One region of the Pararhizobium sp. A13 genome, then DNA from elsewhere that is predicted to be linked to it. Evidence: predicted binding sites of a transcription regulator. Region 1 holds the regulator's gene; each other region holds the start of a gene.

Region 1 (2,204 bases):
TGCCGCTTTCCTCACGCAGGGAAGCGGCGGCGCCCTTGAAACCGGATCGTGATCGCAAGGAACGACAACCATGTCTACGCAACATATTGTTTCCGTCTATGACGAAGACCTCAAATACCTCAACCGGCGCATCTCCGAGATGGGCGGTCTTGCCGAGCAGATGGTCGCCGAATCCGTGCGCGCGCTGGTCAATGCCGACCTCGCGCTTGCTCAGAAGGTCATCTCCGACGATACCATCCTCGACGAGGCCGAGCGCCAGATCGGCGAAAAGGCGATCGTCACCATCGCCAAGCGCCAGCCGATGGCCGCCGACCTGCGCGAAATCATGGGTTCCATCCGTATTGCCGCAGATCTCGAGCGCGTCGGCGATCTCGGCAAGAACACGGCAAAGCGGGTGATCGCGGTTTCCAGCGCCAGCTTGCCGCGCCAGCTCGCCCGGGGCCTCGAGCACCTGGCCGAACTCGCGCTGATGCAGCTCAAGGAAGTGCTCGACGTCTATGCGTCGCGTTCGCCGGAAAAGGCCAACAGCATTCGCGAGAGGGACAACGAAATCGACGCGATTTACACGTCGCTGTTTCGCGAACTCTTGACCTACATGATGGAAGATCCGCGCAACATCACGCCGTGCACGCATCTTCTGTTCTGCGCCAAGAACATCGAGCGCATCGGCGACCATGCCACCAACATTGCCGAAACGATTTACTACATGGCGACCGGCGCCCAGCCGGTTGGTGAACGTCCGAAGGACGATACTGCCAACACCGTCGGCGCGATCGGCAATTGATTTTGCTGCGCCGGATCAAACAGAAGTAAGTGAATTCTTACATTTGACTGCCCGGCCGGCCTTGGGCCGCCGGGCGAGCCCCTTGCAATGAGGGCAAGGCGTCAAGGAGTTGAGACCGCATGCTGCCAAGAATTGCCGTTGTCGAAGACGAGGAGGCGCTGAGCGTTCTCCTGCGTTACAATCTTGAGGCCGAAGGGTTTGAAGTTGATACGATCAACCGTGGCGATGAAGCGGAAATCCGCCTTCAGGAACGCCTGCCGGATCTCTTGATCCTCGATTGGATGCTGCCGGGTGTTTCCGGCATCGAGCTGTGCCGCCGGCTTCGCCAGCGCTCTGAGACCGAGCGCCTGCCGATCATCATGCTGACGGCGCGCGGCGAAGAGAGCGAACGGGTACGCGGTCTTGCCACCGGCGCCGACGATTATGTGGTCAAGCCGTTCTCGACCCCGGAGCTGATGGCACGCGTCAAGGCAATGCTGCGCCGCGCCAAACCGGAAGTGCTGTCGACGCTGCTGAAATGTGGCGATATCGAACTCGACCGCGAAACCCACCGCGTCCACCGCAAGACCCGCGAGGTCCGATTGGGCCCGACCGAATTCCGGCTGCTGGAATTCTTCATGGCCTCGCCCGGCCGGGTCTTTTCGCGCTCGCAGCTCTTGGATGGCGTCTGGGGTCACGACATCTACGTCGACGAGCGCACTGTCGACGTTCACGTCGGCCGCCTGCGCAAGGCACTGAACTTCTCCAACATGCAGGACGTGATCCGCACCGTGCGCGGCGCCGGATATTCACTGGAGAGCTGATTGCATTTTGAGCGACGCATGAAAAAAGGGGCCGGCTGGCCCCGTTTTTCATGTTCAGCAATCCGTCGTCTCAGCGAGCCCGGCGGCGCTCGCCGGAAGGCTGGTAGGCCAGCTTCGCGTGGAAGGTGCAGTAGGGCGAAGTGTCGGGCGAGTCGTTGCCGCAGAAGTGGAACTCTTCCTTCATCGGATCGCCGATCGGCCACTTGCAGGTGCGGTCGGTAAGCTGGGTCAGTGCCAGACGGCGAGACATCGGCACGACCACGTTGCTGACCGGTGCGACGTCCTGATCCTCGATGGCGTCGATTTCCACCTCTTCCTTCATGACGGTGGCACCCGTGGTGCGTGTCACGGTGCGGGTGGTCATGCGCGCGGCGTAGTTGGGCGCACGCGGCGCGGACGTTGCTGGACGTTTGGTGCGGGCGGTGGTCGCGGTGCTGCCACCGGCCTTGGCACGGCCAGGCAGGCAAAGTCGGTGGACCTTGCCGATAACCGCGTTTCGGCTGACGCCGCCGAGCTGGGCGGCGATCTGGCTCGCGCTCAATCCTTCTGACCACAACTTCTTGAGTTTCTCGACCCGCTCGTCAGTCCAGTTCATGGTCTTCTCTCCATTCACAGCG
Region 2 (2,204 bases), 1.5 Mb from region 1:
GCTGCCAGATTGGCAAGGTCGATGCGCTGAGGCAGATGTGCCTCCAGATGCTCCACGATACGCCGAAGCTGCCGGGGTGCCAGGCCATTGCCGTCCGCGGCGGGCTCCGGCGGTTCGGCGAAGAGCCGCGCCGCGATCGCGGCCGTCAGCCCGTCGCCATAGAGTTGGGTCGATGGATCTCGGTCGTTCACCGCGTCGGAAAGCAGCTTGACCAAGGTCCAGATGCGATCGTCGGAGAAGCGCAGGCGCGGCGTAGCGGTCGCATCGGCGTCGAAGTCGGTCGCCAACCGCTCACTCAGCACATCGAGGTCGAAGGTCAGGTTTGCATCCTTGACGAAGCGCGTATCGGCACTGTAGCCCCACATCTCCATGCCGGCCGGCGCAAAGTGCATGTGCCTCGGCATATAGCCGATCGGACACGGCTGGTCTTCGCGCAGGCGTGGTTCGCAGGGGCTCCCGATCTCTTCCAGCAGAACGCTGAGACGGGTTTCGGACTCGTGAAAAAGCTGATGAGACGCCCGCCCCGCACAGTGATATTCGGTGATGTCGACACCCACGCCGTTCCATGCGCGCCGCGACACCGACAGGCTCAGCACGTTTTCGGGCAAGGTGGGTGAGGGATCGGTTCGTGCGTCCAAGGCGGCCTCTCCGGCTATCGGCAAACACTTTAGCGGATCGCCACGAAAAGTTAATGAACGTTTGGTGCACGCACTGTTAAGTGTCTGCGTTCAACTTGACCCTCCACATTGAACGACCGCTTAAGCAGCGAGGCGACCGCCCGCCCACAGCCATCGCATACGGCCGGTGGCACTTGCCACCCCAATGGTCCCCTTCCCCAGACCAGTCTCCGCCCCGCAGACACCGAACACTGTCACATACCTGTCACGAAGACCTGCTCCTGTGCCATCGACAAACGGGGATTGAGAACATGATCGACCAACTCAGCCGCATCAAGGCGGAAATCGCCGACAGCTTCGACGAGGAACTGGAAATGCAGATGGAGGAGGACCGGCTCGACGAACTGGTCGCCGAGGGCATGTCGGAAGAGGCCGAGCCGACGATCGACCGCAAGGTCTATTTCCGCGAGCTGTTCCGGCTGCAGCATGAACTCGTCCGGCTGCAGGACTGGGTGCAGTACAAGAAACTCAAGGTCGTGGTGCTGTTCGAAGGCCGCGATTCGGCCGGCAAGGGCGGCGCCATCAAGCGCGTCACCCAGCGCCTCAATCCGCGCGTCTGCCGCACCGTGGCGCTGCCCGCCCCGACCGAGCGCGAGCGCAACCAGTGGTATTTCCAGCGCTACGTGCCGCATCTGCCGACGGCGGGCGAGATGGTCCTGTTCGACCGCAGCTGGTACAACCGCGCCGGCGTCGAGCGCGTCATGGGCTTCTGCAAGCCGGAAGAACTCGACGAATTCTTCCGCACCGTGCCCGAATTCGAGCGCATGCTGGTGCGCTCCGGCATCGTCTTGATCAAATACTGGTTCTCGATCACCGACGAGGAGCAGGAATTCCGCTTCAAGATGCGCATCCACGATCCGTTGAAACAGTGGAAACTATCGCCGATGGACATGGAAAGCCGCGTCCATTGGGAAGAATACACCAAGGCCAAGGAAGAGATGCTGGAGCGGACCCACATCGAGGAAGCCCCCTGGTGGGTCGTCCAGGCCGTCGACAAGAAGAAGGCCCGCCTCAACTGCATCGCTCACCTGTTGAAGCAGATCCCTTACGAGGATGTGCCCAAACCGCCGATCGACCTGCCCGAGCGCATCCGTCACGACGACTATACCCGCGCCCCTGTTCCGCCGGAAATGTACGTGCCGGAGGTGTACTGATCGGATGACGCCGACCCAGTCGAAGCGACCGGGTTCGGACCGCTGACGAACTTCAAGTCTATGGGCTTAAGGCTCTAAGCCAGGCCTCTGTTCGTTTTGGCACATTCTCTCATCCGTCATGTCAGCCCTTGCGACGGGGATCCAGTGCGTTCAAGTCATTGAACGCAAAAGACTCTTTTCACGGCGCAGACGCGCCGTGGCTGGATTCCCGTGACAGGCACAGGAATGACGGGTCTTTTCACATAGACCTGCCTCAGGCAGCTGCGCCCGAATTTTTCGCCACCACCGCCAGATAGGCCGCCTGTAACTCGCCGAACACCGAACGCTCCGGCGCCGGCGTGCCAAGATGCAAGGCCCGCAACTCCGCCATGAA
Region 3 (2,204 bases), 850 kb from region 1:
CGAAAAGGCGGCTTCGGCCGCCTTTTTTGTTGCCCGATTTCCAACGTTTGGCGCTTGCTTGATCGCCCCATCCCGGTATGAGAGAACAAGCCACCTCCATCCAATCAGGCCTTCCCATGTCCTTTATTCTCCGCGACGCCACCCTGTCCGACATTCCGGCCATCACCAATATTTACCAGGAGTCGGTGCTCAACGGCGTTGCCTCCTATGAGATGACGCCTCCGGCCGAAGCGGAAATGGTGTCGCGGTTCTCGGCGATCGTCAGCAATGGTTACCCCTATATCGCCGCGGTCGATGCGGATGGCCTCCTGCTTGGCTATGCCTATGCCTCGGCATTCCGGACACGGCCGGCCTATCGTTTCCTGGTCGAGGATTCGATCTATCTGGCGCCGGAGGCGAGGGGGCAGGGCGTGGGCAAGGCGCTGCTTGCCGAACTCATCCGGCGCTGCACGGAACTCGGTTTTCGGCAGATGGTCGCCGTCATCGGCGGTGCGCATCCGGCGTCGGTGGCGGTGCACCGCGCGGCCGGTTTCGAACATGGTGGATTGATGAAGGCGACCGGCTTCAAGCACGGCCACTGGCTCGATACGATCATCATGCAACTGCCGCTCGGCGAGGGCCTGACGACCGATCCGGAGTCCGGCGTCTATCCGGATACGCTCTATCGCGGCTGAATCAGGTTTCGATCAGCTTCAACATCTTGTCGAAGACTTTCAGGACCTGCTGCAGGTCATGACCGCGTTTCAGGATCATCCCCTGGGTGTTGACGACGCTGTAGGCGCCCTGTCTTGCCGCCAGTTTCGGGTTTTTCTCGATCCGGAACAGCGGCATTTCTCCCGACCGCTTGAACACGGAGAAGACCGCCCTGTCGCGCAGGTGATCCATCGCGTAGTCGCGCCACTCGCCCTCGCCGACCATGCGGCCGTAGACCCTGAGGATCAGGTCGAGTTCCCGGCGATGGAAGGTGATGGGGGGCGGATCCTGGCTGCTGCTGCGGTATTCGTGCAGGTGGACAACCACATTGGAGGTTGGCTGCCTTTCGGAACGGGTCTCGCCTTGCGGCAAATCCGGCTGATCGGTCATCTGTACCCCGGCTTTAATTGTGACAGGACGGTTACAGTTTGCCTGACCTTCGCTGAAATGCAAGCCGCAAGCCGCCCACGATTACCAGAGACTTTCTTCAGTGTGCCGCATTTCAGCCAAAACCGTGCCCCAATTCGAAACGACACTCGCGCTCGCCGACATGAGGGGAGTCCTCCAAAGTGTCCGGTCTGCTTGTCCGCTCGAGGGATGCGTTTTTCGAGCGGAAGCAGTCTTGGAGTGGTTGGCCATCAAGCGCCCATCGGGCGCGGCCACTCCAAACGCCATGTTTCCTGGAAACGCCCGTTGCCAAGAAACGTGGCAGGTTCGGTCCGGTATCTTCGAACCCTCAGCCCCAGCCCCTCGATGCTGCCGGGCCGAACCAAAATTTGAAGCCGTCAGTTCGCGGCCTTGTCCACCATGACGGTCGTCGCGCCGAGGATCGCACCGGGCGTTTCATTGTCCTTCATCTTCTGCAAGAGCACGGCGCAGCCGCTATTTCCTCCGTCGTCGAGGACCGAGGCCGGCAGCACGAAATTGGCCGGTTTGCCGTCCCACATGCCGATCGTCTGAACGTCCCGCACCGCGTGCCAGTAGGAGATCTTCTTGCCGCTGTTTTCGCCCTTCTTGACGTCCACGCTCTGCTCGCGGTTGAAATAGACGACGACGACATTGGCCTTGCCATTGCCGGAGCCGACATTGATATCGACCTCGTCCTTGCGCACGGTCGCGTTGACCGGAACCGTCAGGCCCTTGCCCTTGACGCTCATTTCCGCCAGCCGCCGGTTAATGCCATCGAGATCAGCGCCATTGATGTGGTCACGCCCATTGAGGATGGCCTGGGGCGTATAGACGCCGCTGCGGCCGAGCATCCTGGCATAGGCATATTGCCGGGCAGTGTTGTCCTTGGTGGCGAGTGTGTCGGCCCAGCCGAGATAGTTCCAGTAGTCGACGTGATAGGAAAGTGCGACCACCTTGCCGTCGTCAATCAGTTTTTTCAGGGCTGCATCCGCCGGCGGGCAGGAGGAACAGCCCTGGCTGGTGAACAGTTCGACGACACCTGCCGGTTCGCCGGCAACGGCAGGCAGCGCCATAAGGCCAAGGCCACAGGCGAGCATGATGCG
Region 4 (2,204 bases), 660 kb from region 1:
ATTCCAGCGTATTGGCCAGCATCTTGCCGGAATGGCTCTGCGGATCGTAGCCGAAATGATCGACGATTTTCTCCACCTTGAAGCGCAACAACGGAATGTCGGCTGCCGGCCGCGTATAGGCGCTGGAGGTGAAGAGGCCGACGATGCGCAATTCGCCGGTGACGTTGCCCGCCTCGTCGAAACGCTTGACGCCGATATAGTCCATATAGGCGCGGCGATGGACGACCGATTTCACATTCGCCTTGGTGACGATCAGGAAATCAGGTCCGTTGAGGAAAGCGAGGATCTCCGGCGTCGTCAGTACCGCGTCCTTGCCCTGGCGCAGGACACGGACATCCGGATCGGAGAGAATGCCCAAGCCCCGGCCCTTGCCGCGCTCGACCACAGCATCGTCGCCCTTGCCGGAATAGGTGTATTCGCGCATGCCGAGGAAGGTGAAATTGCTGTCACGCAGCCAGCGCAGGAAGGCCAGCGTTTCTTCACGATCGTTCTTCCTGCGCGAGGGAGCGTGGTTTTCGAGCTCGTTCATCGCCTGGTCGAGCAGGGCCGTCATCTGCGTCCAGTCGCCAACCGCGTGATGCACGTGCGAAAGAACATTGCCGACCCGCGTTTTGAGGTCCTCCGCCTCCGTATCGCTCAGTCTGGAAAGGTGAATCTCGATATGGCTGACCCGCGAGGCCGGATCGCTCTTTTCTTCGGGGTCGAAGATCTTAGCCGGCTTTCCAGCTTCGAGAACCAGGATGGGATGAACGGCAAGGTGAATGTCGCGGTGGGTGGCGGTGACCTCGCCCATGATCGAGTCATAGAGGAACGGCATGTTGCGGTCGGTGACGGACAGGATCGATACGTCTGTTCCGTTGGGTGTGACGCCATCGACGGATTCGACGGTGATGATCGGCCGGTCGCTTTCGCTCCGGCTCACTTCCTTCAGGGCATGCGCCGCGGCCAGCGCCAGCATCTCCGGCGTATACTGATCGAGATCGTCATGGCTTGCCCGGCGGAACAGGATCTCAGGCGACAGCATCGTCAGCCCGAGCGCCTTGCCGGCTTCGCTCACAACGTCAAAATGCCGATCTCGTTTTGGATTGTATTTGGCGCCCATGACTGTCTCTCCCCGCAATCACCATTTTGGCCGAACCTAACAGAAGAATGGCCATTGGCGACTGTTTTTGTGGTTGTTTTCGAGCAAATTCGGAATGGTTTCATGAAAAATTCAGCGAAAATGTGCCGATTTTGAAATTAAATCGGTTGTATCCACTTATTCGATCCTGCCCATCAGTCGGCCGGCGAAAGGCGCCTTTTCATCTTTTCGTGGTCACGGTTGACAGCGGCATGACAGTCGGGCGATCTGAGGGGGTCGAAACAGCGGAAAATCGTAATGTCCCAGCCTGCACCGGGCGCCGTCATCGTCATTTCAAGCCATGTGATTCGGGGTTCCGTCGGCAATCGCGCCGCGGTCTTTGCGCTTGAGACGCTGGGTTATCCGGTCTGGGCCCTGCCGACGGTCATCCTGCCCTGGCATCCGGGCCATGGCCCCTCGACACGGGTTACGGTGAGCGAGGACGATTTCAACAGCTTGATCGACGACCTCATCCGCGCGCCGTGGACGGGGGAAGTCCGTGCCGTTCTCTCCGGCTATCTCGGTGCTGCCTATCAGGCGGAAGGCGTCGTCCGGCTCGTCGGGGCGCTGAGGCAGAAAAATCCCGACCTTTTCTACGCCTGCGACCCGGTCATGGGCGATGCCGGTGGCCTTTACGTGCCCGAGGCGACGGCGATCGCGATGCGCGACAGGCTTTTGCCGCTGGCTTCGCTTGCCACGCCCAACCGGTTCGAACTGTCCTGGCTCTGCGGCGTTCCGCTTGAAACCAACGCCGCCATTCTTGAGGCTGCCCTGTCGCTCGGGCCGCCGCGCATGCTGGTTACCTCGGCAATCCCGATGATGCACGGCAGCACCGGCAATCTCTATCTCTCTGGCAATCATGCGCTGCTTGCCGAACATCGGCTGATCGACAATCCCCCCAGTGGCACGGGTGACCTGCTGGCGGCGCTGTTTGTCGCCCGGCTTCTGGAAGGGCTGAAGGAGGAACGGGCGCTGCAACTGGCGACGGCGAGCGTTTTCGAAATCATTGCCCGCACCGGCAAACGGGGCGCCGACGAGCTGACGCTCGAGCGCGATGCCTCCAGCCTTGCGACGCCGATGGCGA

Evidence for each region. Region 1 encodes PhoB, which activates phosphate uptake and scavenging genes when phosphate is short. Its sites were predicted from a motif close to TGTCATNNANCTGTCAT; they were not measured.
Region 2: the regulator PhoB is predicted to act here: its motif matches at 870-886, upstream of ppk2 (polyphosphate kinase 2).
Region 3: the regulator PhoB is predicted to act here: its motif matches at 1,103-1,119, upstream of WI754_RS03610 (DUF2794 domain-containing protein).
Region 4: the regulator PhoB is predicted to act here: its motif matches at 1,322-1,338, upstream of WI754_RS04490 (NAD-glutamate dehydrogenase).

What each region holds. Positions count from the first base shown of each region.
Region 1 is NZ_CP149510.1:1,601,038-1,603,241, forward strand. It holds gene phoU (phosphate signaling complex protein PhoU) at 71-784, shown strand; gene phoB (phosphate regulon transcriptional regulator PhoB) at 904-1,587, shown strand; gene WI754_RS07750 (GcrA family cell cycle regulator) at 1,658-2,182, opposite strand.
Region 2 is NZ_CP149510.1:69,077-71,280, forward strand. It holds gene WI754_RS00325 (AraC family transcriptional regulator) at 1-638, opposite strand, end outside; gene ppk2 (polyphosphate kinase 2) at 929-1,831, shown strand; gene WI754_RS00335 (helix-turn-helix domain-containing protein) at 2,085-2,204, opposite strand, start outside.
Region 3 is NZ_CP149510.1:752,867-755,070, reverse strand. It holds gene WI754_RS03615 (N-acetyltransferase family protein) at 117-674, shown strand; gene WI754_RS03610 (DUF2794 domain-containing protein) at 676-1,083, opposite strand; gene WI754_RS03605 (thioredoxin family protein) at 1,479-2,198, opposite strand.
Region 4 is NZ_CP149510.1:939,702-941,905, reverse strand. It holds gene WI754_RS04490 (NAD-glutamate dehydrogenase) at 1-1,102, opposite strand, end outside; gene pdxY (pyridoxal kinase PdxY) at 1,379-2,204, shown strand, end outside.